Regions from separate parts of the Kitasatospora sp. NPDC089509 genome, predicted to be linked through region 3. Evidence: riboswitches for the same ligand, from Rfam matches in the RefSeq annotation. Region 3 holds a riboswitch; each other region holds the start of a gene.
What was found. A riboswitch is a leader RNA that binds a small molecule or an ion and turns the genes downstream of it on or off. The one in region 3 is predicted to bind cyclic di-AMP.
Positions count from the first base shown of each region.

Region 1: another riboswitch for cyclic di-AMP. It lies ahead of ACIP4P_RS36070 (M23 family metallopeptidase); the one in region 3 lies ahead of ACIP4P_RS14435 (NlpC/P60 family protein).
Region 2: another riboswitch for cyclic di-AMP. It lies ahead of ACIP4P_RS34175 (transglycosylase family protein); the one in region 3 lies ahead of ACIP4P_RS14435 (NlpC/P60 family protein).

Region 1 is NZ_JBIVHS010000025.1:105,398-114,867, forward strand. It holds gene ACIP4P_RS36060 (DUF2470 domain-containing protein) at 105-824, shown strand; gene ACIP4P_RS36065 (APC family permease) at 853-2,388, opposite strand; gene ACIP4P_RS36070 (M23 family metallopeptidase) at 2,770-3,384, opposite strand; cyclic di-AMP (ydaO/yuaA leader) riboswitch at 3,387-3,568, opposite strand; gene ACIP4P_RS36075 (MFS transporter) at 3,660-5,423, shown strand; gene purB (adenylosuccinate lyase) at 5,441-6,871, opposite strand; gene ACIP4P_RS36085 (MarR family transcriptional regulator) at 7,102-7,557, opposite strand; gene ACIP4P_RS36090 (DUF3037 domain-containing protein) at 7,666-8,082, opposite strand; gene ACIP4P_RS36095 (HipA family kinase) at 8,079-8,834, opposite strand; gene ACIP4P_RS36100 (NAD(P)/FAD-dependent oxidoreductase) at 9,065-9,470, shown strand, end outside.
Region 2 is NZ_JBIVHS010000022.1:148,273-157,742, forward strand. It holds gene ACIP4P_RS34145 (extracellular solute-binding protein) at 1-659, shown strand, start outside; gene ACIP4P_RS34150 (carbohydrate ABC transporter permease) at 754-1,755, shown strand; gene ACIP4P_RS34155 (sugar ABC transporter permease) at 1,810-2,715, shown strand; gene ACIP4P_RS34160 (glycoside hydrolase family 13 protein) at 2,771-4,468, shown strand; gene ACIP4P_RS34165 (LacI family DNA-binding transcriptional regulator) at 4,494-5,513, shown strand; gene ACIP4P_RS34170 (hypothetical protein) at 5,611-5,811, opposite strand; gene ACIP4P_RS34175 (transglycosylase family protein) at 6,024-7,349, opposite strand; cyclic di-AMP (ydaO/yuaA leader) riboswitch at 7,357-7,527, opposite strand; gene ACIP4P_RS34180 (hypothetical protein) at 7,995-8,942, opposite strand.
Region 3 is NZ_JBIVHS010000005.1:492,192-501,661, forward strand. It holds gene ACIP4P_RS14405 (aminotransferase class V-fold PLP-dependent enzyme) at 1-132, shown strand, start outside; gene ACIP4P_RS14410 (Lrp/AsnC ligand binding domain-containing protein) at 148-429, opposite strand; gene ACIP4P_RS14415 (rhomboid family intramembrane serine protease) at 471-1,253, opposite strand; gene ACIP4P_RS14420 (hypothetical protein) at 1,454-1,717, shown strand; gene ACIP4P_RS14425 (NYN domain-containing protein) at 1,985-3,295, shown strand; gene ACIP4P_RS14430 (NlpC/P60 family protein) at 3,495-4,529, shown strand; cyclic di-AMP (ydaO/yuaA leader) riboswitch at 4,866-5,022, shown strand; gene ACIP4P_RS14435 (NlpC/P60 family protein) at 5,033-6,157, shown strand; gene ACIP4P_RS14440 (NlpC/P60 family protein) at 6,401-7,447, shown strand; gene ACIP4P_RS14445 (hypothetical protein) at 7,603-8,634, shown strand; gene ACIP4P_RS14450 (glycosyltransferase 87 family protein) at 8,665-9,470, opposite strand, start outside.

The DNA of each region.
Region 1 (9,470 bases), on a different contig from region 3:
CCGCACCCGCCGCACCCCGTACACGCCGCACCCCGCTCCCCGTACTTGCCACACCCTCGCGCGGACATTAGGTTAGCCTCACCTAACCAACAGGAGGTCCGCCCATGAGCCACCCCACCGGCGACACCGAGGTGCCCGAGCCCACCACCGCCGACCGGGTCCACAGCCTGCTCAGCGCGACCTCCTCGCTCACCGTCCGCGCCCTCGGCGAGCGCCACGACCTGGACGCCCCCGTCTCCGTCCACGGCTCCCGGCTGCGCCTGTGCCTCCCGCTGGACGCCCCGCTCACCACGGCCGCCGCCGGTGCCACCGACGGCCTGGCCGTCGTCCTCGACGTCACCGACGTCTCCCCCGTCGCCGTGCGCCACCGCGTCCGCGCCCGGCTCACCCTGGCCGGCCGGCTGCACCTGGCCCACCTCGCCGACGACGGCCTCGGCGTGCACCTGCGGGTGGACGTCGCCCACGCCGTCCTGTCCACCCCGTACGGCACCAGCGCGCTCACCGCCGAGGACCTCGCCCACGCCGTCCCCGACCCGCTGGCCCGGCACGAGGCCGCCCTGCTCACCCACCTGGCCGACGACCACGCCGACGCCCTCGACCTGCTCACCCGGCTGCTCGACCCGGCCCTGCTCGCCGGCAACCCGGAGGTGCGCCCGCTGGCCCTGGACCGGCACGGCCTGGTCCTGCGCCTGGACCACCCGCACGGCCACCGCGACGTCCGCCTGGTCTTCCCCGAACCCGCCTGCGACACCGAGGACTTCGGCCACCGGATGCACGCCCTGCTGAGCGCCGCCGAGCACGGCCTGCCCGCCCACCGGCACTGAGCCCGCCGCCCACCCGGCACCGCCCCGCTCAGCGCTCCACCGCGTCCTCCAGCACGATCCGCCCCATCCGCGCGTACAGCTCCGGCCGAACCCGTCGCAGCACCAAGGCCGTTCCGATCCCGACCAGGAACACCCCGATCACCAGGTACGGGATCAGCCGGAACACCAGGGTGCCCGCCGCCGCCCCGGCCACCGCCCCCCGGTCGGCCACCAGCAGCGCCACCACCGCGCCCATCGCCACCCCGCCGACCAGCGGAGCGAGCAGGGTGCGGAACCAGTGCGCGGTCTCCGGGTGCCGCCGCTGCACGTGGAAGTACCCGACCACCGCGAAGGAGCACAGCGTCTGCACCACCAGGATCGCCATCGTCCCCAACAGCGCCAGCAGCGTGTACAGATGGACGTACGGATCCATCCCGGCCAGCAGGAACGCCAGCACCAGCCCGGCCGCGACCGCCGACTGCACGACCGAGGCGACGTACGGCGAGCCGTGCCGCGGATGGGTCCGGCCGAGCGCCGGGTGCAGCAGCCCCTCCCGCCCGATCGCGTACAAGTACCGTGCGGCGCACTGGTGGAAGGCCATCGCGCAGGCGAACGAGCCGGTGACGACCAGCCATTGGAACACCGTGACCGCCCAGGCCCCGAGGTGCTCGCCCAGCGGATCGAAGAACAGGCTGTTCCCGTCCTTGCCCGGCACCGCACCGCCCGCCACCGCGACGGCGTGCCCGACTCCGTTGCCGGACAGGATCATCCAGGAGACGAACACGTAGAACAGGCCGATCCCGACCACCGACACCATGGTCGCCCGCGGCACCACCCGCTTCGGGTCGCGCGACTCCTCCCCGTACATCGCGGTCGACTCGAAGCCCACCCAGGAGCAGAACGCGAAGACCAGGCCCACCCCGGCCGCCGCCGTGCCCGAACTGCCCACTCCCTTCAGCCCGTTCAGCGGACTCACGGCCCCGAGCACGATTCCGTCCGGCCCGCCGCCGGCGGCCAGCACGGCCAGCGAGACCGCGCCCAGCACCGCGATCTCCAGCAGCAGCGCCACCCCGAGCACCTTCGCCGTCAGATGCAGGTCGAACCAGGCCGTCACCCCGATCACCGTCAGCCCGACCAGCGCGTACCAGCCCCAGTCGAGGTCCACGCCCGCCTGCGAACGGACCAGCCCGCGCAGCGAGTAGGCGAAGAAGCCGATGACCGAGGCCTCGAAGACGATGTACGCCAGCAGCGCGAGCAGCCCCGACGCCATCCCGGCCACCCGGCCCAGCCCGTGCGAGACGTACCCGTAGAACGCCCCGGCGGCCGTGATGTGCCGGGCCATCGCCACGTACCCGACCGAGAAGACCGTGAGCACCACGGTCGCCAGGACGTACGCGGCGGGCGCCCCGGCCCCGTTGCCCTGCCCGATGATGATCGGCAGGTTCCCGGTCATCGCGGTGATCGGGGCGGCGGTGGCGACCGCCATGAACACCACGCCCGGCAGACCGACCGAGTCCGCCTTCAGCCGGTCGACCCCGTCCGACCCGACCCGCGGCCCGACCGCGTCCCCGCTCCGGACGGTCATCCGGCCTCCTCGTCCACCCGGGCGCGCCCGCCCGTCGGACCGGCCGGGCGCTGACTGCGGACAGGATCGCGCGGCGGGGCACGGCCCACGGAACCGCAGATCATCCGAAGAACCGGCGGAGTTGACGCCGCGTTCGAGCCGTCGAACGCGGTCCGGAAGCGCCGGGGACGCCGGAGCCGACGAGGACTCCGGACACGACGGTGGCCGGCCCCGGCCGCACGAGAGTTCTCGTACGGCCGGGGCCGGCCGTGGGCGTGACCCGCGCCCAGATCCACCGGTGCGGCGATCACCCGGTCGAGCGGTCACCCGACATGACCATCCCGGGTGGTCGATTCGCCCCGCACCAGCGGTGGTTCAGGAATCCCGGCGGGAGCCGGTGGTTCAGAGCGCGACGCCGTGCGCGCGCAGGTAGCTGACCGGGTTGATGTCCGAGCCGTAGTCCGGACCGGTCCGGACCTCGAAGTGCAGGTGCGGGCCGGTCACGTTGCCGGTCGCACCGGAGTAGCCGAGCTGCTGACCGGCGGCGACGGACTGACCGACCTTCACACCGATCGAGGAGAGGTGCGCGTACTGCGCGTACTTGCCGTCGGCGAGCTTGAGCTCGACCTCGTTGCCGTAGGCGCCGTCGTAGGCGGCCTTCACCACGACCCCGTTGGCGACGGCGCGCAGCGGGGTGCCGGTGGAGCAGACGAAGTCCTGGCCGGTGTGGTGGCCGGAGGCCCACATGGCGCCCGCCACCCCGTAGGCCTCGCCCAGCACCGGGGCGGCGAGCGGGGCGACGTAGCCGGAGGTGACGGCGGCCGGGACGACCGCGGCCGGAGCAGCGGCCGGGGCGACAGCGGCCGGGGCGGCCACGACGACGGCGGCCGGGGTGCTGGTCGCCTGGGCGTTCATCGCGGTCACGAGCGGCAGGACGAACGAGACGCCGGTGACGGCGGCGGCGATGCCGATGCGGGCGGCACGGGGCAGGGCGATACGACGAGCCTGTGCAGGCATGGAATTTTCCTCTCCGACGCCTGCGAGGTGAGCTGTCGGGTTCGGGCTGGAGTTGCCCGGCCGCATGCGCGGCTTCACCCCGAGCCGGTCCTGGTGGTCCGCGCTGTGAAAGCGCGAACTCCGGTCCGGCGACTTACCTGTGGGTCCCCCGCTCCTGCCGTACAGAGTTCGTTGCGAGCCACCGGGCAGCGGCAGGACTCGGCGTTCCACCCGGCGGATCCGTCCGGGCTGGCCGGGCGGTCGCTGAACTAAAACTCATCCGTTCGGGTGAAGCAATGTCGATCTCTCGAAACAGCGGCCGATCCCGCCCCCGCGGTCACCCTCCGCATGATCCGCCGTACGGTCCGTGCACGATCCGTTCACCCGGCGCCACTGATCCACGACCCTGCGCCGACCAGTGCAACACCGGGCGACCAGAGGAGCACCCACCGTCACCGACCGACACACCACCCGGTGACCCTTGTCACGTACACCCCCGTGGGCACAGGATTCGACCCGTGGCCACCTCTCACGCCGGCACCCTGCGCCTGGGCAGCGCACAGGGTCGCTGGGTCCTCCTCGCAACGGTGCTCGGCTCCAGCATGGCGATGCTCGACGGCACCGTGGTGAACGTCGCCCTGCCCCGGATCGGCGCCGACCTCGGCGCCACCCTCGCCTCCCTGCAATGGACCCTGAACGCCTATCTGCTCACCCTGGCGGGCCTGATCCTGCTCGGCGGCGCGCTCGGCGACCGCTACGGGCGGCGCCGGGTCTTCCTGATCGGCGTGGTCTGGTTCGCCGCCGCTTCGGCGGCCTGCGCCGCCGCCCCGACCATCCACGTGCTGATCGCCGCCCGCGCCGTCCAGGGCATCGGCGGGGCGCTGCTCACCCCGGGCTCGCTCGCGATGCTCCAGGCCGTCTTCCACCCGGACGACCGCTCGGCCGCGGTCGGCCTGTGGTCCGGCCTCGGCGGGGTGTCGGCGGCCGTCGGCCCCTTCCTCGGCGGCTGGCTGGTGGACGGCCCCGGCTGGCGCTGGATCTTCCTGCTGAACCTGCCGCTGGCCGCCGCCGTGATCGCGGTGACCTCCCGTTACGTCCCGGAGAGCCGGGACGAGTCCGCCGCCGGCCGCTTCGACGTGCCCGGCGCCCTGCTCGCCGCCCTCGCCCTCGGCGCGATCACCTACGCGCTCACCGCCGCCGGGGAGGGGCTGTCCCCCGCCGTCTGGGTCACCGGCGTGGCCGGTCTGCTGCTGGGCGCGGCCTTCGTGGCCGTGGAGCGGCGGGCGCCCGACCCGATGCTGCCGCTCGGGCTGTTCTCCTCCCGGCTGTTCACCACCGTGAACCTGGTCACCCTGTGCGTCTACGCGGCGTTCAGCGGGGTGTTCTTCCTGCTGGTGGTGCAGCTGCAGATCGTCGCCGGCTTCTCCCCGCTGGTCTCCGGCTTCGCGCTGGTGCCGATCACGGTGCTGATGCTGACCCTGTCCGCGCGCGCCGGGCGCCTCGGCAAGCGGATCGGCCCGCGCATCCCGCTCACCGTCGGCCCGCTGCTGTGCGCCGCCGGGGTGCTGCTGATGCTGCGCACCGGCCCCGGCTCCTCCTACTGGGCGGACGTGCTGCCGGCCGTCGCGGTGATGGGTTCCGGGATGACGCTGCTGGTCGCCCCGCTGACCGCCACCGTGCTGGCCGCCGTCGAGGTGCGGCACGCGGGCATCGCCAGCGGGGTGAACAACGCCGCCGCCCGCGCGGCCGGCCTGCTCGCGGTGGCCGCCCTCCCGGCACTGGCCGGGCTGAGCGGCGACGCCTACCGGGTGCCGGCCTCGGTGGACTCCGCCTTCCACACCGCGATGCTGATCTGCGCCGGACTGCTGGTCTGCGGCGGGCTGATCGCCTTCACCACCATCCGCGGCAACGTGCTCGCCCCCGAGGAGGAGCACCCGGTGGCCGAGCCGAACTGCGACTGGCCGTGCGCCACCACCACCCCGCCGCTCGACCCGGGCCGCCCCCGGACGCCCGAGGGCCCCGCCACCGGAACGGCGACGGGGCCCTCGTCGGACGACTGACCGACGCTGACGCTACGTCAGAGGATGTCGGCGGGCGCGTACTTGGCGGCCTCCGGGTAGGCCGCGGCAACGGCCTCCACCTGGCGGACCACCTCGGCGACCTGCGCCCCGGCCGCCCCGGTGAAGGACAGCCGGTCGGCCAGCAGCGCGTCCAGCGCGGCCCGGTCCAGCGGGATCCGCTCGTCGGCGGCGAGGCGGTCCAGCAGCTCGTTCTCCCGGGCGCCGGCGCGCATCGCCAGCGCGGAGGCGACGGCGTGCTCCTTGATGACCTCGTGCCCGGTCTCCCGGCCGACGCCCGCGCGCACCGCGCCCATCAGCACCTTGGTGGTGGCCAGGAACGGCAGGTAGCGGTCCAGCTCGGCCTCGATCACGGCCGGGAAGGCGCCGAACTCGTCCAGGACGGTCAGGAAGGTCTCCAGCAGGCCGTCGAAGGCGAAGAAGGCGTCCGGCAGCGCGACCCGGCGCACCACCGAGCAGGAGACGTCGCCCTCGTTCCACTGGTCACCGGCCAGCTCGCCGGTCATCGAGGCGTAACCGCGCAGGATGACGGCCAGGCCGTTGACGCGCTCGCAGGAGCGGGTGTTCATCTTGTGCGGCATCGCGGAGGAGCCGACCTGGCCCTCCTTGAAGCCCTCCGTCACCAGCTCGTGGCCGGCCATCAGGCGGATGGTCTTGGCCAGGCTGGACGGCGCGGCGGCCAGCTGGACGAGGGCGGTGAGCACCTCGAAGTCCAGCGAGCGCGGGTAGACCTGGCCGACGCTGGTCAGCACGGACTCGAAGCCGAGGTGGCCGGCGACCCGGCGCTCCAGCTCGGCCAGCTTCTCGGTGTCGCCGCCGAGCAGGTCCAGCATGTCCTGGGCGGTGCCGACCGGGCCCTTGATCCCGCGCAGCGGGTAGCGGGCGATCAGCTCCTCCAGCCGGCGGAAGGCGACCAGCAGCTCGTCGGTGATCGACGCGAAGCGCTTGCCCAGGGTGGTGGCCTGCGCGGCCACGTTGTGCGAGCGGCCGGCCATGACCAGCTCGGCGTGCTGGGCGGACAGGCCGGCCAGACGCACCAGGACGGCGACCGTACGGTCCCGGACGTGCTCCAGCGACTGGCGGATCTGCAGTTGCTCGACGTTCTCGGTCAGGTCCCGGGAGGTCATGCCCTTGTGGATCTGCTCGTGGCCGGCGAGGTCGCTGAACTCCTCGATCCGGGCCTTCACGTCGTGGCGGGTGATCCGCTCACGGGCGGCGATCGAGCCGAGGTCGACCTGGTCGATCACCCGCTCGTAGTCGGCCACGGCGGTCGCCGGAACCTCGACACCGAGGTCCTGCTGGGCCTTCAGGACGGCGAGCCACAGATGGCGCTCAAGGACCACCTTGTGCTCGGGGGACCACAGCTGGGCCAGGGTCGCCGAGGCGTACCGGGAGGCCAGGACATTGGGGATCTGGGGCTTCGCGCTCACGCTTCGCAAGAGTAACAGTCGAGGTCACGCCGACCGTCAGCGGATGGGGTGGGCCTGCGCGCGGCCCCCGCTCGGGCCGGGGCACGGCCGCCGCTTCGGCCGGCGCGCGGCCCCCGCCCGGGCCGGGGCACGGCCGCCGCTTCGGCCGGCGCGCGGCCCCCGCCCGGGCCGGGGCACGGCCGCCGCTTCGGCCGGCGCGCGGCCCCCGCCCGAACCCGGACACGGCCCCGCTACTGCGCGCCGCCCGCCCGTCCGGCCAGCACCGGCAGGACCTGCCCGCAGATCGAGTGCAGCGCGATCCGCTGCTCGTCGGTCATCGCCTCGAAGGCCTGGTGGGTGCGGGCCATCTCGCCGCGGATCCGGTTGAGGATCTCCCGGCCCTCGTCCGTGATCACCACGATCTTCACCCGGCGGTCGCCGGCGGCCGCCTCCCGGTTGGCCAGGCCCAGCGTCTCCAGCCGGTCCACGATCCCGGTCACGTTCGACGCGTCACAGCCCAGCCGTCCGGCCAGCGCCCGCATCGGCACCGGCTCCTGGACCGAGCCCAGCGCCTTGGCCTGGGAGGAGGACAGCCCGTGCCGGGCCGCGGCCGCCGCGAAGTCCTGGAAGTACGCGGCGCCGACGGCGGCCAACGCCTCCATCAGATCGGCGTTGGTCGGTACGGTCGTCGTCGAGGTCGAACCCATGGGGTCAGCGTACGGCCGAGTGCTTCAGCAACTCAAGCTTTGAGCACGGCAACCGTCCGCGAGCCGCCTCACACTCCCCCGATCGGGGGACGAGCAGGGCGCCGATGGTCAGAGCACGAGCTGGTCGAACAGCCGCCGCAGCTCCGCCTCCGGGTCCGCGGTCAGTCCGGTGTGCACCGGCCCCGGCTGGACGATCGCGCTGCGCGGCGCGGTCAGCCAGCGGAACCGCTGCCCGGGACTGTCCGAAGCCGCCGGACCGGCCGGCGGGCCGCCCAGGCAGACCGCCTCGATGCCCTGCAGCGCCCGGCGCACCCCCTGCACGTCCGCCACCGGGTCCAGCGCCAGCAACCGGGCCTGGTCCAGGTGGGTCCGCGCCGCCAGGTGGGCGGCCTGCCGGCAGTACAGCAGCACCCCGACGTTGACGCACTCGCCCCGCTCGACCCGCGGCACCGCCCGGATCACGGCGTACTCGTAGTCGTGCAGCTCGACGACGGCCGGCAGCGCGGCCGACAGCGGCCCGGTCATCCGGACACCTCCGGCAGCCAGTCGCGCGGACCGGCCAGTCGCTCGGTCAGCTGGGCCCGGTACGCGGCGCGCACGTCCTCGGGCGAGTCGAAGCCGAACTCGTCCACCAGCCACACCTCGGGGATCTGCGCCACGGCCGCCTCGATCGCCGCCTCCGCGAGCGGCGCGAGCGCCTTGTCCGCCGCCGCCAGGTCCGGCCGGGCGCGCAGCAGCGCGTGGTCGGAGGCGTCGTACGGGCGGCGCACCCAGCCGGCCGCACCGGCCCAGTTGTGATGGAAGATCAGGCTCGCGCCGTGGTCGATCAGCCGCAGCCCGCCGGTCGCCACCAGCAGGTTGGGGTTGCGCCAGGAGCGGTCGACGTTGCCGATCAGCGCGTCGAACCAGAGCACCTGCCCGGCGAGTTCGGAGTCCACGTCGAAGCAGAGCGGATCGAAGTTCAACGCGCCGCTGACGAAGGCCATCCCGAGGTTGGTCCCGCCGCTGGCCCGCATCTGGTCCTGCACCTGGTGGTCCGGCTCGCTGCGCGCGAGCACCGGGTCCAGGTCGACCGTCACCAACTCGGGCACCGGCAGTCCGAGCCGCCGCCCCAGTTCCCCGGCCAGCACCTCCGCGACCAACGCCTTCCGGCCCTGCGCCGCGCCGACCCATTTCAGCGCGTACAGCCGCCGGTCGTCGGCCTCGACCAGGCCCGGCATCGAGCCGCCTTCTCGCAGTGGCGTCACGTACCGGATCGCCGTCACCTCGGGGAGCACGCCCGACAGCTTATCGGTGCACCACCCACCCCCGTGCGCACCGGGCCCACACCCCGTCACCCACGGCCTCTCACCACTGCTCCCCGTCCGCCCCGCACCCCACCCGCACCCCTTCCCTCACCCCCTCCCCCCAGCGCCCCACCCCGGTGGCAGCCCCCGCTGCTCCGTGCGAGTGTGGCGGACAGTAATGGGGACCTTCCGGTACGACCCGCACGGCAAAGGGATGAGCGATGGAACGACCTCGGATCCTGATCGTGGGCGGCGGCTTCGCAGGCCTGGAGTGCGCCCGCCGCCTCGAACACAAGCTCTCGCCCTCGGAGGCCGAGATCACGCTGGTCACGCCGTTCAGCTACCAGCTCTACCTCCCCCTCCTGCCGCACGTCGCCGCCGGCGTCCTCACCCCCCAGTCCGTCGCGATCTCGCTGCGCCGCAGCCTGCGCCGTACCCACATCGTCCCCGGCGGCGCCATCGGCGTGGACCCGGCCGCCAAGGTGTGCGTGGTCCGCAAGATCACCGACGAGGTGATCGCGCAGAAGTACGACGTCCTGGTGCTCGCCCCCGGCAGCATCACCCGCACCTTCGACATCCCGGGCCTCACCGACTACGCCCGCGGCATGAAGACGCTCGCCGAGGCGG
Region 2 (9,470 bases), on a different contig from region 3:
GCGAGGGCACCGACGCCGTCGACGCCGCCAACAAGAAGATCACCATCACCTCGCCCGAGGCCGTCAAGGGCATCGAGACCTACAAGTCGATGTTCACCTCGCCCGGCACCGCCAAGGCCGACGTCACCACCGACGCCTACGCCCACATGATGGACGCCTTCAACGGCGGCAAGGTCGCGGCGATCATCCAGGGCCCCTGGGAGATCACCAACATCTACAAGGGCTCCGCCTTCGCCGACAAGAAGAACCTTGGCATCGCCCCCGTCCCGGCCGGCTCCACCGGCAAGGCCGGCGCCCCCACCGGCGGCCACAACATCGCGGTCTACGCCGGCGCCGACAAGGCCCACAAGGCCGCCGCCGAGAAGTTCGCCGCCTTCATGACCTCGGCCGAGAGCCAGGCCTTCATCGCGCAGAAGAACTCCACCCTGCCGACCCGCTCCGACGCCTACACCGCCGACGTCAAGGCCGACCCGGGCATCGCCGGCTTCCAGGCCATCCTCGGCAGCGCCAAGCCGCGCCCCGAACTGCCCGAGTACAGCTCGCTGTTCGACTCGCTCGGCACCAACCTCGGCAAGACCCTCCAGGGCACCAGCACCCAGGACGCGCTGAACACCGTGTCCACGGACTACGCCAAGCTCCTGCCGGGCTTCGCCAAGTAGTCCCCGCAGCCCGGCCCGCCGACCCCGGCGGGCCGGGCCCGTCGGCTCCCCGAGGCCGCCTGCTTCCCCGAGAACCCCCGAGAAGGTGCAAACGATGTCAGTCGCCGTGCAGGGCGCCACCGGCAAGGGCAGCCGCGAGCGCGATCAGCGTCCCGGTCCGCTGGAACGCCTCAAGCGCTCCTACGCCAAGCACTGGTACGCGTACGCGATGATCGCGCCGGTCGTGCTGGTGCTCGGCGTGCTGGTGCTCTACCCGCTCGTCCAGGGCGTCTGGCTGACCCTCACCGACGCCAACAGCCTCAACGTCGCCCGCAAGATCGGCGTCAACGAGATCCCGGCCAGCTACCAGTACATCGGCTTCCACAACTACGCCGACATCCTCTGGGGCCCCGGCTCGTACGACCGCTTCTGGTCCCACTTCGTGTGGACCATCGCCTGGACGGCCATCTGCGTCTGCCTGCACTACAGCCTGGGCCTCGGCCTGGCCGTCCTGCTCAACAAGAAGCTGCGCGGCCGCGCCGCCTACCGGATGCTGCTCATCCTGCCGTGGGCCGTGCCGACCTTCGTCACCGTCTTCTCCTGGCGGCTGATGCTCTCGGACGGCGGCGTGGTCAACACCGTGCTCTCCGCCCTGCACCTGCCCGAGCCCGGCTGGCTCACCGACCCGTGGGCGCAGAAGTCGGCCGCGATCCTGGTCAACACCTGGGCCGGGGTGCCGTTCATGATGATCTCGCTGCTCGGCGGCCTGCAGTCGATCCCGGCCGAGCTGTACGAGGCCGCCGAGATGGACGGCGCCACTCGCTGGCAGCAGTTCCGCCACATCACCCTGCCAGGGCTGCGCAGCGTCTCCTCCACCGTCGTGCTGCTCGGCGTGATCTGGACGTTCAACCAGTTCAACGTGATCTTCCTGCTGTTCGGCAAGGGCGCCCCGGACGCCCAGCTGCTGGTCACCTGGGCCTACCGGCTCGGCTTCGGCCAGATCCCCCGGGACTACGCGCAGTCCTCCGCCTACGGCGTGATCCTGCTGTCCATCCTGATCGTCTTCACCGCCTTCTACCGGCGCTGGCTCGCCCGCAACGAGCAGGCCAACGGCTGAGGCCCCGGACCCAGTTGACCCGCACCGGTTGACCCACGAAGGCAGGTAACCCCGATGAGCACCACCACCGAACGTCCCGCTGTCGCGGCGACCGCGGCCCCGGCCGCCCGGCCCGCCAAGTTCCGCCCGCGCGGCGAGAGCAGCCCGCTGTCCAAGGCGCTGTCCCACGCCGTGCTGATCCTGGCCAGCCTGCTCGCGCTGTTCCCGGTCGCCTGGATCCTGTTCGTCTCGCTCGGACCGGACAAGAACGACTACCTCCACCCCGGCGAGATCTTCGGCAAGTTCACGCTGTCCAACTACCAGCACGTGCTGGGCGACACCGACTTCTTCACCTGGTTCGGCAACTCCCTGCTGGTGGCCGGCATCACCACCGTGTTCGGCGTGCTGGTCGCCGCCACCACCGGCTACGCCGTGTCCCGGATGAAGTTCCCCGGGCACAAGCCGCTGATGTGGTCGCTGCTGGTCACCCAGATGTTCCCGATCGCGGTGCTGATCGTGCCGATGTACACGATGCTCTCCGCGCTCGACCTGCTGGACAGCTACGCCGGTCTGATCCTGGTCTACTCGACCACCACCGTGCCGTACTGCGCCTGGCTGCTGAAGGGCTACTTCGACACCATCCCGGTGGAGATCGACGAGGCCGGCCGGGTCGACGGGCTCAGCCCGTTCGGCACCTTCTGGCGGCTGGTGCTGCCGCTGGCCCGCCCGGGCCTGGCGGTCGCCGCCTTCTACTCCTTCCTCACCTACTGGGCCGAGGTGCCGTTCGCCTCCACCTTCATGCTCAGCTCCGACAAGTACACGCTGGCCGTCGGCCTGCAGACCTTCGTCAGCGAGCACGACGCCCAGTGGAACCTGATGGCCGCCACCGCGGTGCTGATCGCGATCCCCTCCGCGGCCTTCTTCTACCTGGTGCAGCGCCACCTGGTCACCGGCCTGACCGCCGGTGCCTCCAAGTCGTGACGCCCAGCCACCTCCCAGCGCTTCTCGCTCCTCTAGTCCCCAAGGGATACCGTCCATGACCCAGAACCTGGCCGACACCTCCCGGCCCGCCGCCGACACCGCTCACGAGGCGAACGTCATGGCGTCCAGAGGCTGGTGGCGGGACGCGGTCATCTACCAGGTGTACCCGCGCAGCTTCGCCGACTCCAACGGGGACGGCATGGGCGACCTGCCCGGCATCCGCAGCCGCCTGCCGTACCTGCGGGACCTCGGCGTGGACGCCGTCTGGCTCTCCCCGTTCTACGCCTCGCCGCAGGCCGACGCCGGCTACGACGTCGCCGACTACCGCGCGGTGGACCCGATGTTCGGCACCCTGCTGGACGCCGACGCGCTGATCCGGGACGCCCACCAGCTGGGGCTGCGGATCATCGTCGACCTCGTCCCCAACCACTCCTCGGACCAGCACGAGTGGTTCCAGCGCGCCCTGCGCGAGGGCCCCGGCTCCCCGCTGCGCGACCGCTACCACTTCCGCCCCGGCAAGGGCGCGAACGGCGAACTGCCGCCCAACGACTGGGAGTCCATCTTCGGCGGCCCGGCCTGGACCCGCTCCGAGAACCCGGACGGCACCCCCGGCGACTGGTACCTGCACCTGTTCGCCCCGGAGCAGCCCGACTTCAACTGGGACAACCCGGCCGTCGCCGACGAGTTCCGCTCGATCCTGCGGTTCTGGCTGGACATGGGCGTGGACGGCTTCCGGATCGACGTCGCCCACGGCCTGGTCAAGGCCCCCGGCCTGCCCGACCTCGGCGGCGCCGACCAGCTCAAGCTGCTCGGCAACGACGTCATGCCGTTCTTCGACCAGGACGGCGTGCACGAGATCTACCGCAGCTGGCGCGGGATCCTCGACGAGTACCCGGGCCAGCGGATCGGCGTCGCCGAGGCCTGGACCCCGACCGTCCAGCGCACCGCCAACTACGTCCGTCCGGACGAGCTGCACCAGGCCTTCAACTTCCAGTACCTGGGCACCGATTGGGACGCCGCCGCGCTGCGCGAGGTGATCGACCTGTCGCTCGACTCGATGCGCCCGGTCGACGCCCCCACCACCTGGGTGCTGTCCAACCACGACGTCACCCGGCACGCCACCCGGTTCGCCAACGAGCCCGGCCTCGGCACCCAGATCCGCACCCCTGGCGACCGCGCGCTCGGCCTGCGCCGGGCCCGCGCCGCCACCCTGCTGATGCTCGCGCTGCCCGGCTCCGCGTACGTCTACCAGGGCGAGGAGCTCGGCCTGCCGGACGTCACCGACCTGCCGGACGAGGTCCGCCAGGACCCGTCCTTCTTCCGCCAGGCCGGCCAGGACGGCTACCGCGACGGCTGCCGGGTGCCGATCCCGTGGTCCGGCACCGAGGCCCCGTACGGCTTCGGGCCGGTCGCGGGCGGTCCGTCCTGGCTGCCGCAGCCGGCCGAGTGGGCCGGGCTGAGCGTCGAGGCGCAGACCGGCGACCCGTCCTCCACCCTGGAGCTCTACCGCAGCGCGCTGGCCGTCCGCCGGGCGCAGCCGGACCTCGGCGCCGGGACCGAGGTCGAGTGGCTGGACGGCCCCGAGGGCACCCTGGCCTTCCGGCGCGGCTCCTTCGTCTGCACGGTGAACACCACCAGCGAGCCGGTGCGGATCGCCGCCCCGGGCCGGCTGCTGCTCGCCTCCGCCGACCTCGTGGTCGAGGGCGGCGAGACGGTGCTCGCTCCGGACACCACCGGCTGGTGGGCGGTCTGACGTGGTTGCAATAGGCTCTGGGACCGTGACTACGGCGCGACTCTCAGACATCGCGGCACAGGCGGGGGTCAGCGAAGCCACCGTCTCCCGCGTGCTCAACGGCAAGGCGAACGTCTCCGCCGCCACCAGGCAGACCGTCCTGGCGGCGCTGGACGTGCTCGGCTACGAGCGGCCGACCCGGCTGCGCCAGCGCAGCGCCGGGCTGATCGGGCTGATCACACCGGAGTTGAGCAACCCGATCTTCCCCGCGCTGGCGCAGGTGATCGAGCAGGTGCTCAGCCGGCACGGGTTCACGCCGGTGCTCTGCACCCAGACCCCGGGCGGCTCCACCGAGGACGAACTGGTCGAGATGCTGGTGGACCGGGGCGTGGCGGGCATCGTCTTCGTCTCCGGACTGCACGCCGACTCCACGGCCGACCACGACCGCTACGCCCGACTGTCCGGGCGCGGGGTGCCGTTCGTGCTGATCAACGGCTACAGCGAGAAGATCGACGCGCCGTTCATCTCGCCGGACGACCGCTCCGCGATGTGGATGGCCGTCCAGCACCTGGCCGAACTCGGGCACGAGCGGATCGGCCTGGCGGTCGGGCAGCGGCGGTACGTGCCGGTGCTGCGCAAGATCGAGGGCTTCACGGCGGCGCTGCGCGAGGTGCTCGGGCTCGGTGCGGAGGAGGCCGAGGGGCTCGTCCACCACACGCTGTTCAGCGTGGAGGGCGGGCACGCCGCGGCCGGCGCGCTGCTCGACAAGGGCTGCACGGCGATCGTCTGCGGGAGCGACATGATGGCGCTCGGGGCGATCCGGGCGGTGCGCCAGCGCGGGCTGTCGGTGCCGCAGGACGTCTCGGTGGTCGGTTTCGACGACTCGCCGCTGATCGCCTTCACCGAGCCGCCGTTGACGACCATCCGGCAGCCGGTCGAGGCGATGGCGACGGCGGCGGTGGACGCCCTGCTGGAGGAGGTCGGCGGGAACGCCGCCCAGCGCGGGGAGTTCATGTTCCAGCCGGAGCTGGTGATGCGGGGGTCCACCGGGGCCTGCGCGCGCTGAGGCCGGTGGGTCGCGTCAACTGACGGGCCCCGGAGGGCGGTTGCCTTCCGGGGCCCGTTCGCGTGCGGTCCGGGTCAGCCCTCCTGGGTGGTCCGGCTCAGCCCTCCTGGGCGGTCGGGCGGTCGGTGCTGACCCGGTGGCCGTCGGCGGCGTCGCCGGTCCGGGTCCCGGTGCGGCGGCCGCGGGCCAGGTAGTCGCGGACCACCAGCTCGACGGCGTCCTGGGGGTTCTTGGTGCCGGAGAGCAGCATCGCGTCGATCGCGAGGTTCGCGTCGAGGGTGATGGTGACCTGGGCCATGGTGACTCCTCCTCGGGTGCAGAGCAGCAGCATGCCTGCCGGGGCGGGGTTTGACCATGCGGAGGCCGGTCTCCCGGGTACGCCGAAGCCCCGGGGAGAGCGACCAGACTCTTCCCGGGGCGGTCGGTGGACGGCTGACGACCGACAGCCGATGAAATCCGTCAGCTGTCAGTCGTCATCCGTCGGCTGTCGGCCGCACGCCGACCTCGGGCTCAGACCCGGCCGGCGAAGTCCGGGGCCCAGTTGGCGACGGTCTGGAGACGGACGCCCGAGCTCGGGTTGGCGGCCTCGACGTACTGGCCGTTGCCGATGTAGATGGCGACGTGGTAGACGCCGGAGTCCTGGCCGTTGTTCGACCAGAACAGCAGGTCACCCGGCTGCAGGCTGTCCAGCGAGACGTGGGTGCTGGCGGCGGCCTGGTCGGCGGCGACGCGCGGGACGCTGATGCCCGCGGCGCGCAGCGCGGCCTGGGTCAGGCCGGAGCAGTCCCAACCGCCGTTGCCGGTGCCGCCGTAGACGTACGCCTGGCCGACCTTCGACTGGGCGAAGGAGACCGCGGCGGCCATGCTGCCGGTGGCGGTCGGCGCCGGGGTCTGGGTCTGGGGAGCCGGCTTGGCGGCGGGCTTGGCCGGCTTCGAGGTGGACGGCTTGCTCTGGTCGATCGGCTTGGCGTTCACGGCACCGCCGTTCGAGGCCTGGCCGGACTTCTGCGAGCGGTCGAACCAGGTGAAGTCGGAACCGGACTTGGCGGTGCCGGAGGCCTGGCCGGCCTGGGCCGCGCCGCCGTCACCGAAGGTCAGCTGCTGACCCGGGTAGATGGTGTCCGGGCCTTCGGTCAGGGTGCCGCGGTTGAGCTCGTAGAGCCGCTGCCAGCCGCCCTGGACGTTGTGCTTGTCGGCGATCGTGGACAGCCAGTCGCCGTCGACGACGGTGTAGCCGCCGGCCTGGGCCTGCGCCTGGCGCTTCTGCGCCCAGGTGCTGTCGGCGGATCCGGTGGACGGGGTGGCGGACGCGGAGTCACCGGAGGCCTGCGCCTGGTCCTGGGCGGGCGCGGCCGGCTTGGCGGGCTTCGCGGCCTGGGAGCCGCCCTGGGCGGGCTTGGCGGCGGGCTTGCTGGCGGCACCGGTGGAGGCGCCGGCCGAGGTGTCGACGGATGCCGCGGCGCCGCCCTTGGTCAGCCCGGCCTGGACCGAGCAGACCGGCCAGGCGCCGGGGCCCTGCGAGGCGAGGACCTTCTCGGCGACGGCGATCTGCTGGTCCTTGGTGGCCTGGTTGGCCTGCGGGGCGTAGGCGGTGCCGCCGAAGGCGGCCCAGGTGCTGGAGGTGAACTGCAGGCCGCCGTAGAAGCCGTTGCCGGTGTTGATGCTCCAGTTGCCGGTGCTCTCGCACTGGGCGACCTTGTCCCAGGTGGAGACCGGGGCGGCGTTGGCGGTGCCGGTGGTGAGGCAGGGGACGGTGAGGCCGACGCCGGCGACGCCGAGGGCGGCGATGACGCGACGGGTGCGGCTGGACAGGCGGTTGCCGTTGGAAGGCAGCATGAAGACGCGGTCCTCTCCCACGCCTGCGAGGTGAGCTGTCGGATTCGGGCTGGAGTTGCCCGGCCGCGCTTCTGCGCGGCTTCACCCCTAGCCCTGGACCGTTTCCGGGAAATGGTCCGGGGCGACTTACCTGTGGTTCCCCCGCTCCTGCCGTGATGCGTTTTCGCGCTTGCCAGGACATCCGACGGCAGGACTCGGCGTCGCGGATGAACTGGGTCCGTGTGGTCACGAACGGGGAGCACGTTAAGCAGACTTAAGTTCAAACTGCAAATACCTGTGATGCGCATCACGGTTTAGTGTGGAATGCCAAATGAGCCGTAATTCATGATCGAAATTGATCATTTATCGGCAATGTCGCACTGGATTCCCATAACTGGCTCCGCCTCAGAAGTGAAGTGACGGAGTGTTGAAGCGCAATGGGGGCGTGCGGTCGAAGCGGGGGAGCGACGGCGGAGCCCGTGCGCGACAACGCGCGGGCTATTCATCGACAAAGGTGCCGGAAACGGACATTGCGCCGCATTGACCGCTTAACTCTCCTGCGGGGCAATCCGTGCACGCCGGAAGGGCCCGGAACGCGATCGTTCCGGGCCCTTCGGTGGTGCGGGGTGGCTGCGACGCCGTCGCGGGTGTGCGGACGGGCCTCCGTCAGCCCTCCACGGGCCCCTCGGCGGCCGCGTGGGCCCGCCGGGAGCCCTCCCCGGCGCCGACGGTGGCGGCGGCCTCCGCCTCGGCCTCGGCCAGCTCCTCGGCCGTCGGCGTCGGCAGGGCGGCCAGGTAGGTGGAGGCGATCAGCTGGCCGACGGCCGAGTAGGCGCCCAGCGGCGCGGCCGACGGGCAGCCGGTCTCCTCGGCGGCCGTGGCGAGCAGCTCGGAGTCCGCCTCCGGGCCGATCACCAGCGGGGCCAGTGCCGGACGCTGGGAGCCGGTCTCCTTGAGGTGGTTGACGGCCCCGGCGACCGAGCCGGGCACGTCGAGCGCCGCGGCGACGACCGGGACGGCCAGCCGGGCGGCCAGCAGCACGCCGGTGATCCCGGCCGCGGCGGCCGCCTCCTCGCCGCCGACGGTGGTCAGGACCACGCCGTCCGCGGCGGTCGCGATGGCGAACAGCCGGGCCCGGTCGGCCCGGGCCAGCCCGGCCTCGGACAGTCGCACGTGGACGGCCTCGGCGAGCAGCGGGTGCGGGCCCAGGGTGTCCGTGACGGTCGCGCCGTACTCAGCGGCGAGGGCGTGAAGCCCGGTCAGGAAGTCGTGCGGACCGGGCACCAGCGGCACCACGACGGGCGTCGGCAGTCCGGCCTCGGCGGCCGCCGCCAGCAGCTCCGCGACGGTGCGCTCCTCCGTGCTCCCGGTCTCGGCGCCGCCGGGCAGGTAGCCGACCGCGGCCTGGACGCCGGTGTGCTCGCTGCGGACGATCGAGAGCAACTCCTCGACGACCGAACGGGACTCGGGCCCCGCGGTCGCGGGTACGGCGAGCACCAGGGCCGGCGAGCCGGTGCGGATCTCGGGGCGCTCGGGGCGGCGGTGGCGCCCCCGCGCACGGGAACCTGGAGTGCGGACGGGCAGTGGCGCGCCCGGGATGGCTGCGGTGCTCATGCCGGAGATCGTAGGACATCGGCCCGTCAGGCCTGCAGTCGGCTGCCGTACGGGTTTCGGGTGGCCGTGGTGCGGAGGCCGTGTTCCTGCCGTCCGACTCCGGGCCGTTTGCCTACAATCCGGACATTCTTCGCTCAACGCCCGCACCAACCCCCGCAGTTGCCCTGACGTGTCCCGTGGGGCGACGCGTTGCATGAGAGACGCGTGAGATGTCTCACAGCCGGAGCCCGGACTCGCATCGGACTGACGGAGGGTCACGGAGGTGCGACTCCCGGCACTGGAAGATCAACATTCAGCGGGGGGTCGCTCACGGCCGGTTATGGACGACTCGTCGATTCAATCGGCTATGTCCGTTTACGTACCGTCAGGAGAAGGGTCCGTGAAGAGTTCGCGGCGACCGTAAAAAGCCCCGTGCACCTGCAATGTCCCGTGCTGATGCACGTGCACTACGGCTATCATCGCGTCAAGTGAGGCGTTGTACCGGGCCGGTACGGGGCCGGTCCGTTCGTTCGGCGGGTGCCGGGGGCG
Region 3 (9,470 bases):
GGGGCCGGCACGCCGGACGAGCACGTGGAGCGCTTCCTGACCGCCGTCCGCGAGCTGGTCACCGACGGCGCGGCGTGGAACTACCGCAACGAGGGCGGCCGTTGCGTCGTCGACACCCGTCGCGAGGGCTGAGCCCCACGCGTCGTCCTACTCGTCCAGGCCGAGCGCGAAGGCCGCTTCCAGGTCGTGCTGGGAGTAGGTGCGGAAGGCGATCTGGGTCTCGGTGTGTGCCACGCCCGGGACCTTGTTGAGCCGGCCCGGGATGACGTCGGCGAGGTCGTCGTGACGGCGTACCCGGACCATCGCCACCAGGTCGTAGCCGCCGGTCACCGAGTACACCTCGCTGACGCCGTCGATCGCGGCGATGGCCTCGGCGATCTCCGGGATGCGGTCGACGCTGGTCTTGATCAGGACGATGGCAGTGATCACGGTGCGGGCTCCTTCATGGGGTGCGGTCAGCGTATCGGGCCTCAGCCGGGTCGTCTCGGGGGGTGTCCGACGACGGTGCAGGCGTACAGGAAGCCGGCCGAGAAGCCGATCACGTGCACCAGGTAGGCCACTCCGGGCCCGGCCGAGTGCACCGACCACCACTGCAGGGCGAACCAGAGGCCGAGCACCAGCCAGGCCGGGAAGCGCAGCGGGAGGAAGAGGAGCAGTGGGACCAGGGTGGTCACCCTGGCCCGCGGGTGGAAGCGCAGGTAGGCGCCGAGCACGGCGGAGATCGCCCCGGAGGCGCCGATCAGGACCCGGGTGGAGTCGGGGGAGTGTGCCTCGGCGAGCGCGAAGCCGTACGAGGCCAGGCTGCCGGCCGCCAGGTAGAAGAGGAGGAACCTGGCCCGGCCGACCCGCCGTTCGACGGTGGGGCCGAAGACGTGGAAGAAGAGCAGGTTGCCCAGCAGGTGCAGCCAGCCGGCGTGCAGGAAGAGGCCGGTGAGGGCGGACACGGCCGGGTGCTTGCCCGGGGTCGGGGCGGCGGGGCAGCCGGGGACCGGGGCGGGGGCCTCGGCCAGCTGCTCGGCGGTGAGCGGGTGGCCCGTCAGCAGTTCGGCGGGGACGGCGCCCCAGCGCTGCTCGTAGCGCTGCTCGGCGCAGATCCGGGCCTGGCCGGTGCCGTACAGCGGGTTCAGGCCGGCCGCCGGGCCGAGCAGGAAGACCAGGGTGTTGAGCGCGATCAGGGCGTAGGTGACGGCCGGGGCGGGAACCGCCGGGCGGCCGTCCCGCGCATCGGTGTGGTCGGGGGCCGCGAGCGCCATGCGGCCAAGCATTCCTCCGGACACCGCACATGACACGCCCGTTTACGGCAGGTGGACTAGCCATCAAGTTCGACTGACCGGTGGTCGTGACGGTTGCCCCAGGCAATAGGCTTGGGCCGGGCGATCCCGCCTCCCGCCGCCGATGCCGGGGCTCCGGGGGAGCGCCTGACCGCCCAGGGACCAGCCGAGAGGATCCCCCGATGACCGTCCCCGCCCTGACCGCCGAGACGCGCTGGCGCTGCACGCTGTGCGGCAACCTCACCCGCTTCGACGTGACCCGCACCGCGCGGGTCACCGAGTTCCTCCACTTCGACCTGGCCGGCGACTCCAAGGTCGAGGAGACCGAGGTGCACAGCGAGACGGTCGAGTCGGTGCGGTGCCGCTGGTGCAACGCGGTGGACCAGGTCGAGCTGGTGGCCCGCCCGGGCGCCGAGGGTGCGGAGGCCCCCGCCGAGCAGGGCTGATCCCGGCCGGTGCGGTGGGCGGCGCGTGACGCGGCCGTCCACCGCACGGGACAATACAGACAAGACGCACGGAGCGTGACGACAGGGGCGGCCGTCGGCCGTACCCGCTGGACCAGGATCGGAGCCGAGGACGTGGTGGACGCAGCGAGGGAGCCCGCCGACGCGCAGGGGCTTCAGCCCGCTGCGCAGGCACCGGCGTCGGAGGACGGGGCGGCCCCGTTCGAGACCCCGCTCCCGGACCCGGCCGGTGGCGCCGTCGAGCGCCCGGTGGAGAAGCTGGACCGGCCGCTGCCCGAGGGCGTGCGCCGGCGCGTGGTCGGCCTGGCCTCGGACGCGCTGGGCGGGCTGCCGCCCGGGGAGCTGCCGCAGAGCCTGCGTCAGTACGTGAAGTTCACCCCCGCGCGGCGGGCCAAGTACGCGGCCACCGCGCTGGCGGCCGCGCTGGAGTCCGAGCCGGCCTTCCGGGTGCGGATAGCGGAGCGGCTGCGGCTGGGCCAGCCGGACCTGGTGAAGGCGCTGGAGTCGGGCAGCGTCCCCGGCGCCGCCGATCCGATGGACGTCGCGGCCGCCGCCTACCTGGTGCGTTCGGCGGGCTGGAGCCGGCTGGTCGCCGAGGTGGGTGAGGAGGTCGAGCGGGCCGGTGCCGAGGACGCGGCGGCGGAGGCCACTCGGCTGGTGGAGAAGCTGCAGGCCGAGCTCGCCGAGGTGCGGGCCGCCGCGCGGGCGGACCTGGACCGGCAGCGGGCGGAGTCCGAGGGGGTCCGGCGGGAGGCCGAGTCGCTGCGCAAGAAGGTGCGGTCGCTGGAGAGCGACACCCGCCGGGCGCAGGCCGAGACCCGGCGGGTGTCCGGGGAGCTGGAGGCCGTGAAGGCGCAGGCCACGGGTGAGCGCAGTGCGGCCGAGGGCGAGGCCCGGCGGTTGCGGCACCGGGTGTCCGAGCTGGAGAACGCGGTCGAGCAGGGCCGCCGCTCGGCCCGGGAGGGGCGCAGCGTCGAGGACATGCGGCTGCGGCTGCTGCTGGACACCGTGCTGCAGTCGGCGCAGGGCCTGCAGCGCGAGCTGGCGCTGCCGGTCTCCCAGATCCGCCCGGCGGACCTGGTCGAGGCGGTGGTGCCGGGGGCGGCCTCGCCGCACGACGTGGCCCGGCGCGGCCTGGCCGACGACGATCCGGCGCTGCTGGACCAGCTCCTGGCGATCCCGCAGGTGCACCTGGTGGTGGACGGCTACAACGTGACCAAGACCGGGTACCCGACGCTGCCGCTGGAGCAGCAGCGGATCCGGCTGCTGGGCGGACTGGCGATGCTGGCCCAGCGCACCCAGGCGGAGGTCACCTGTGTGTTCGACGGGCAGGACCTGGACGTCCCGGTCATCATGGCGCCGCCGCGCGGGGTGCGGGTACGGTTCAGCCGGACCGGGGAGACCGCGGACGAGCTGATCCGTCGTCTGGTCCGGGCCGAGCCCCAGGGCCGTCCGGTGGTGGTGGTGTCCACCGACCGGGAGATCGCGGAGGGCGTGCGGAAGGCGGGCGCGCGCCCGGTGGCCTCGGTGCTGCTGCTGAACCGGCTGGCCCGGCCCTGACCGGGGCCGGAGGGCGTGACGGCAGCTCAGTGCGGTGACCGCGGGGGTGTGCGGATCCGGTGAAGCCCGTGGGGGAACCGGAGTTCACGCCTTCGGGGGAGTGGCAAAACGGATAGATCTTCACTAGGGTCTGGCGTCAAACCTATTTTCCGGAATCTCACCTGATCAGGTGAGTCCGATGGAAGAAGGAGCCGGTCCCTTGGCCTCCCACCGCCGTCCCAAGCAGCCGAGCCGCGCGCGGGTCTCCGTGCTCACCGCGGCCGCTGCGACCGCGGTCGCCCTCTCCGCCCAGGTGGCCGCGCACGCCGCGCCGCAGCCGAACAAGTCGGACGTCAAGGCGCAGATCGACCAGCTCCAGCAGGAGCAGGAGCAGGCGGCCGAGAAGTACAACGGCGCCAAGGAGCGGGCCGACCAGCTCCGCAAGCAGGCCGACCAGCTGCAGGACCAGGTGGCCCGCAGCCAGGACCAGATGAGCCAGCTGCAGGTGGGCCTGGCCCAGGTCGCGGGCGAGCAGTACCGCACCGGCGGCATCGACCCCTCCGTCCAGCTGATGCTCTCCTCCGACCCGTCCGGCTACCTGGAGAAGGCGTCCAGCGTCCAGCAGGCCAGCGCCAGCCAGACCGAGGCGCTCAAGGGCCTGCTCGACCAGCAGCGCCGGCTGGACCAGGAGAAGGCCGAGGCGGCCGCCGTGCTGGCCTCGCTGGACTCCACCACCAAGGACCTGAACCAGGCCAAGTCGGACGTCAACACCAAGCTGAAGTCCGCCCAGGACCTGCTGAACTCGCTCAGCGCCGCCGACCGGGCCGCGCTGCGGGCCCAGCAGCAGCAGGACGACCGCGCCTCGCGCGGCAGCGACCGGGTCGACCTGAGCAACCTGCCGCCGGCCAGCGGCTACGCGGCGGTGGCCGTGGCGAAGGCGATGAGCAAGCAGGGCTCGCCGTACGTGTGGGGCGCCACCGGGTCGAGCACCTTCGACTGCTCCGGTCTGATGGTCTGGGCGTACGGCCAGGCCGGCGTCTCGCTGCCGCGCACCTCGCAGGAGCAGGGCCACATCGGGACCGCCGTCACGCTGGCCACGGCCCAGCCGGGCGACCTGGTGATCTACGGCGGGGACATGCACCACGTGGCGATGTACATCGGCAACGGCATGGTGGTCCACGCGCCGCACACCGGTGACGTGGTGAAGGTGATGAAGGCCGACGCGATGTCGATCAACACCATCCGCCGGATCTGACGGAACGACACGCCGCGAGCCCCGTTCCGACCCTGTGATCCGCGCCACCCTCCGATCGGGGGTGGCGCTTCGGGTTGGCCCGTTCAGCGGTCGAGCGATGAGACCTGATCAGCTTTGCGTACGGTGGCGATCACGATCAGTCATTTTCACAAAAGAACCTGGGTAATCTTCCGTCTTTTTTCTGACAAGGATTTGAACGGATCACGGTTCAGTTACTAGGGTCGTGCTCCGAACCACCGCACTGTCGATCACCCAGCCTGGGTGGCGGCGGTGGTTACCGCCGAGTTCGCGAAACAGCGGGGCAGGTCGAAGCGACTGCCCGACAGGGGAGCCCAGTAGTCGGGGGCGCTGCGGAGCGGAGCCGGGGAACCACACGTTCCTCCGGGGTGAATCGGCGCCAGGTCGGCCGCGCTAGTGGCCGGTGAGGCGTCGTAGGGCATGCTTCCGGCCCGAACCCGTCAGCTCACCCGGTAGGCGGACGTAGGAAGAAGGAGTCCGCCTTCGTGGCGTCCCATCGTCGTCCCAAGCCCGCCAGCCGCGCTCGTGTCTCGATCCTCACCGGCGTCGCCGCCGCGGCCGTCGCCCTCTCCGCGCAGTCCGGCGCGCACGCCGACCCGCAGCCGACCAAGGACCAGGTCAAGGAGCAGGTCGACCAGCTCAACGAGCAGGCCGAGCAGGCGACCGAGAAGTACAACGCCGCCCAGGAGAAGCAGCAGGAGCTGGAGAAGCAGGTCTCCGGCCTGCAGGACCAGGTGGCCCGGCAGCAGTCGCAGGTGACCGACCTGCAGGGCGGCCTCGCGGAGATCGCGGGCGAGCAGTACCGCAACGGGGGCATATCCCCGACCGTCCAGCTGATGTTCTCCTCCAGCCCGGACAACTTCCTGAACCAGGCCGGTGCGCTCAATCAGGCCGGCAGCACCCAGAAGAACCAGCTGAAGCAGCTCCAGGAGCAGCAGCGCAAGCTGGACCAGGACCGCACCGAGGCCCAGGGCAAGCTCGCCGAGCTGGAGTCCACCACCACCCAGCTGAAGGCCTCCAAGGACGAGGTCCAGAACAAGCTGAAGGCGGCCCAGGACCTGCTCAACACGCTGACCGAGCAGGAGCGCCAGGCCCTCAAGGCGGCCGAGGACAAGGCCGCCGCCGACGCCAAGGCCAAGGCGGACGCCGCCGCGAAGGCCGCCCAGCAGTCGGCCCCGGACCGCGCCTCGCGCGACAACAGCCGCAGCGACCTCGGCTCGGGCTCGACGTCCGCGCCGGTCAAGGTCGCCCCGGGCAGCTCGCACGGTGCCGCCGCACTGGCCGCCGCCGCCTCCAAGGTCGGCAGCCCGTACGTCTGGGGCGCCACCGGCCCCGGCTCCTTCGACTGCTCCGGCCTGATGGTCTGGGCGTTCAACCAGGCCGGCGTGTCGCTGCCGCGCACCTCGCAGGAGCAGGCCGGCGCCGGCACCCGGATCGGCTCGGACATCTCCCAGGCCCAGCCCGGCGACATGCTGATCTTCTACGGGGACGCCCACCACGTCGGCATCTACGCCGGTAACGGCCAGGTGCTGCACGCTCCCAAGCCGGGCGCCTCGGTCCGCTACGAGGCCGTCTCCAACATGCCGCTGGCTTCCATCGTTCGGGTCTGATCCGGACTCCGCCAGAACGCCGGCCAGGCTTTCCCGGGCCCGGCCCTCCGCCACGGAGGGCCGGGCCTGCGGCTTTTCCGGCGGCTCGGTCGAATGTCCGAATAGGGGTCAAATATTCGGGTCGGGAGGGGTTTGGACTCACTTGCCCGGACTCGCTAACCTCTGCCACCGGACTCCCGCTCGACGGCCGCCCATCGGGGCGCGGCCGCGGGGCCGCGCCGCAGGACTGGAGCCGCTGCCGCCATGGCCGTGCACCGACGTTCCCAACTGCTCGCACGTGCGCTGGTACTGACCGCGGCCGCCACCACGGCCCTGGGCGTGGCGACCGCCGGCAGCGCCCAGGCCGCCCCCGGGGCGCCGGACGCGCCCGACCGCAAGGACGTCAAGGCGCAGGTCGAGCAGCTGTACGACGAGGCCGAGCAGGCCTCGGAGAAGTACAACGCCGCCCAGGAGGCGCAGAAGCGGCTCCTCGGCGAGACCACCGTGCTGCAGGGCGAGGTCGCCGAGGGTCAGGAGCAGCTCAACGAGCTGCGCGGCGACCTGGCCACGGTGGCCGGGGCCGAGTACCGGGGCGGCGGGATGACCCAGACCGCCCAGCTGATGCTCTCCACCGACCCGGAGGGCTACCTCGCCCGGGCCCGCACCCTCGGCCAGGCCGCCGAGCGGCAGCAGGAGACGCTGCACGAGCTGGTCACCCGTCAGCGCCGGCTCGACCAGCGCCGCACCGAGACCGCGGCCAAGCTCGCCGAACTCGACCAGGCCCGCCGCTCGCTGGGCGAGAACAAGCAGCAGATCCAGCAGCGGCTGGCCAAGGCGCAGAAGCTGCTCAACAGCCTGGGCGCGGCGGAGCGGGTCCGGATGGTCGCCCAGGACGCCCGGGAGGCCGAGCAGCGCGCCACCCGGGGCACCGACCGGCTGGACCTCGGCAGCACCCCGGCCGCCTCCGAGCGCGGGGCGGCCGCGCTGGCCGCCGCCGTGCGGATGGTCGGTTCGCCGTACGTCTACGGATCCACCGGGCCCCGTGCCTTCGACTGCTCCGGTCTGATGTACTACAGCTGGCGGCAGGCCGGAGTGACCCTGCCGCGGACCTCGCAGGCCCAGGCGTACGCCGGGCAGCGGATCAGCCTCTCCGAAGCGCGACCGGGAGACCTGGTGATCTTCTACCGGGACATGCACCACGTCGGGATGTACGCCGGCGGCGGGGTGATGGTGCACGCCCCGTACCCGGGGGCCAAGGTCCGGTACGAGAGCGTCAACGCGATGCCGGTCTCGGGGGTGGTCCGGCTCTGAGCGCGACCCCGGAGCCGGTACCGATAGCACCGGCCCGCCGCACGCTGTCCCGGCGCGGTGCGCTGCTGCTGGCGGCCGGCGGGTTCGCCCAGCTGTCGCTGCCCCCGGCCGCCCCGGCGGCGCCGGCGCGGCAGCTCGCCGACCGGCGCGCCGAGGTGGCCGGGCTGCTGGCGGCCCGGGCGCGCTCGCTGCCCGAGTGGTCGGGGCTCACCGGGGCCGAGGCGTCGTACCGCAACCTGGTGCTGCCGTCGTCCGTCGCCGCCGACCGGCTGACCGTGGCCGCGGAGCTGGTGGTGCGGATCGCCGGGTACGACGAGTACCCGGTGGTGTACCCGCGCCGGATCGAGCTGGTCCGGGACGAGGGCGGCTGGCGGGTCGTGCACGAGGAGGGCACCGGCGGGCCGCCGGCGCTCTGGGACCTCGGCGCCGTCCGGACCGCCGCCGGCGCCCGGTGCCTGGTCCTCGGCCTCGCCGAGGGGCCCGACCCGGCGGGCCTGGTCCCGGTGGGGGACCGCGCGGTGCCGGCCGTCAGCGCGGTCTGGGGCGAGGCCTGGTCCGGTCGGCTGCTGCTCGAACTGCCCGCCACCGAGCCGCAGTTCGCCCGCCTGTTGGAGGCCGACCCGGCGGGTTGGGCGGGCCTGGCGGCGGTCACAGTGGCCGCCCCCGGTGCGCCGCTGCACACCCCGGCGGACCGGGTGGTGATCAACCCCGAGGCGTTCGGGAAGCTCAGCGACTTCGGCCGGCAGGTGGTGGTCACCCACGAGACCACCCATGTCGCGACCCGGGCCGACACCCGGGCCTGGACCCCGCTCTGGCTCTCCGAGGGCGTCGCCGACTGGACCGCCTACCGCGACTCCGGGCGCACCCCCCGGCAGATCGCCCCCGAGCTGGCCGGGGACGTCGCCGCCGGGAAGCTGCCCACCGCGCTGCCCGCCGACGCGGACTTCGCCGCGGGGGCCACCGGCATCGCCCAGGCCTACGAGCAGTCCTGGCTGGCCTGCGACCTGATCGCCCGCCGGTACGGCACCGGTCGGCTGGTCGCCTTCTACCGGGCGGTCGGCGCGGCCGACGGGCAGGGCGAGGACCGGGAGCAGCGCACCGACCGGCTGCTGCGTGCCGTCCTGGGCGTCGGACTGGCGGAGTTCACCCGGCTCTGGCTGGCCGACGTGGCGACTTTGAAGGGCTAGCTCTCGTTAGAGGGTCTCACAGAGCCGGGTTCAGTGGCCGTTCGCCGGCCGGGCGCCCGCCGGTTGGTCGATGCCGTCCAGCAGGTCCTGCTCGTAGGCGATGCCCGGGCGCACCGGGTAGGTGGAGGCGGGCGGCAGGGCCGGGGGCTCGGAGAGCACCACGGTGGGCGGCAGCGGCGCGGCGGCGGCGCGGGTGGAGCGCCAGAGCCGGATGCCGGAGAGCACGGCGGCGGTCAGCAGCAGCAGGTTGCGCAGGCCCAGCACGGTGATCGCCAGCGGTTCGCTGTTGAGCACCTGGGTGAACAGCGTCGGGAACTCCAGCAGGGTGAGCGGGCAGGCGAGCAGGATCAGCAGCGCCACCGGCCGCTGGCTGGTGCCGCGCACGGTCAGGCAGACCGCCGCCACGCCGATCAGCCAGACCAGGTACTGCGGGCTGATCACCCGGCTGGTCACCACGAAGATCAGCAGCGCGCACAGCGCCGCGTCGTACATGGTGGCCGCGTTGCGGCGGCGGGCGGTGAAGCGCCACAGCAGCAGCCAGAGGAAGCCCAGCACGGTGCCGGCCATCATCACCTTGCTGATCACGCCGACCCACGGCCCGAGCATCTCGGGGGAGCCGTAGTTCATGGTGACCTTGCCGTTCCAGCCCCCGGCCATCCGGGCGATGTGCAGCGGCAGCGCGCCGACCGACTCGACCTCGATGCCGCGCGCGCCCTGGAAGGCCAGGAAGCCGAAGGCGCCGTTCATGCCGGCCGCGAGCAGGAAGCCCACCGAGACGGCGGTGGCCGCGGCCAGCGTCCAGGCGCGGCGGGTGCGGCGGCCGGACGGCGTGCCGA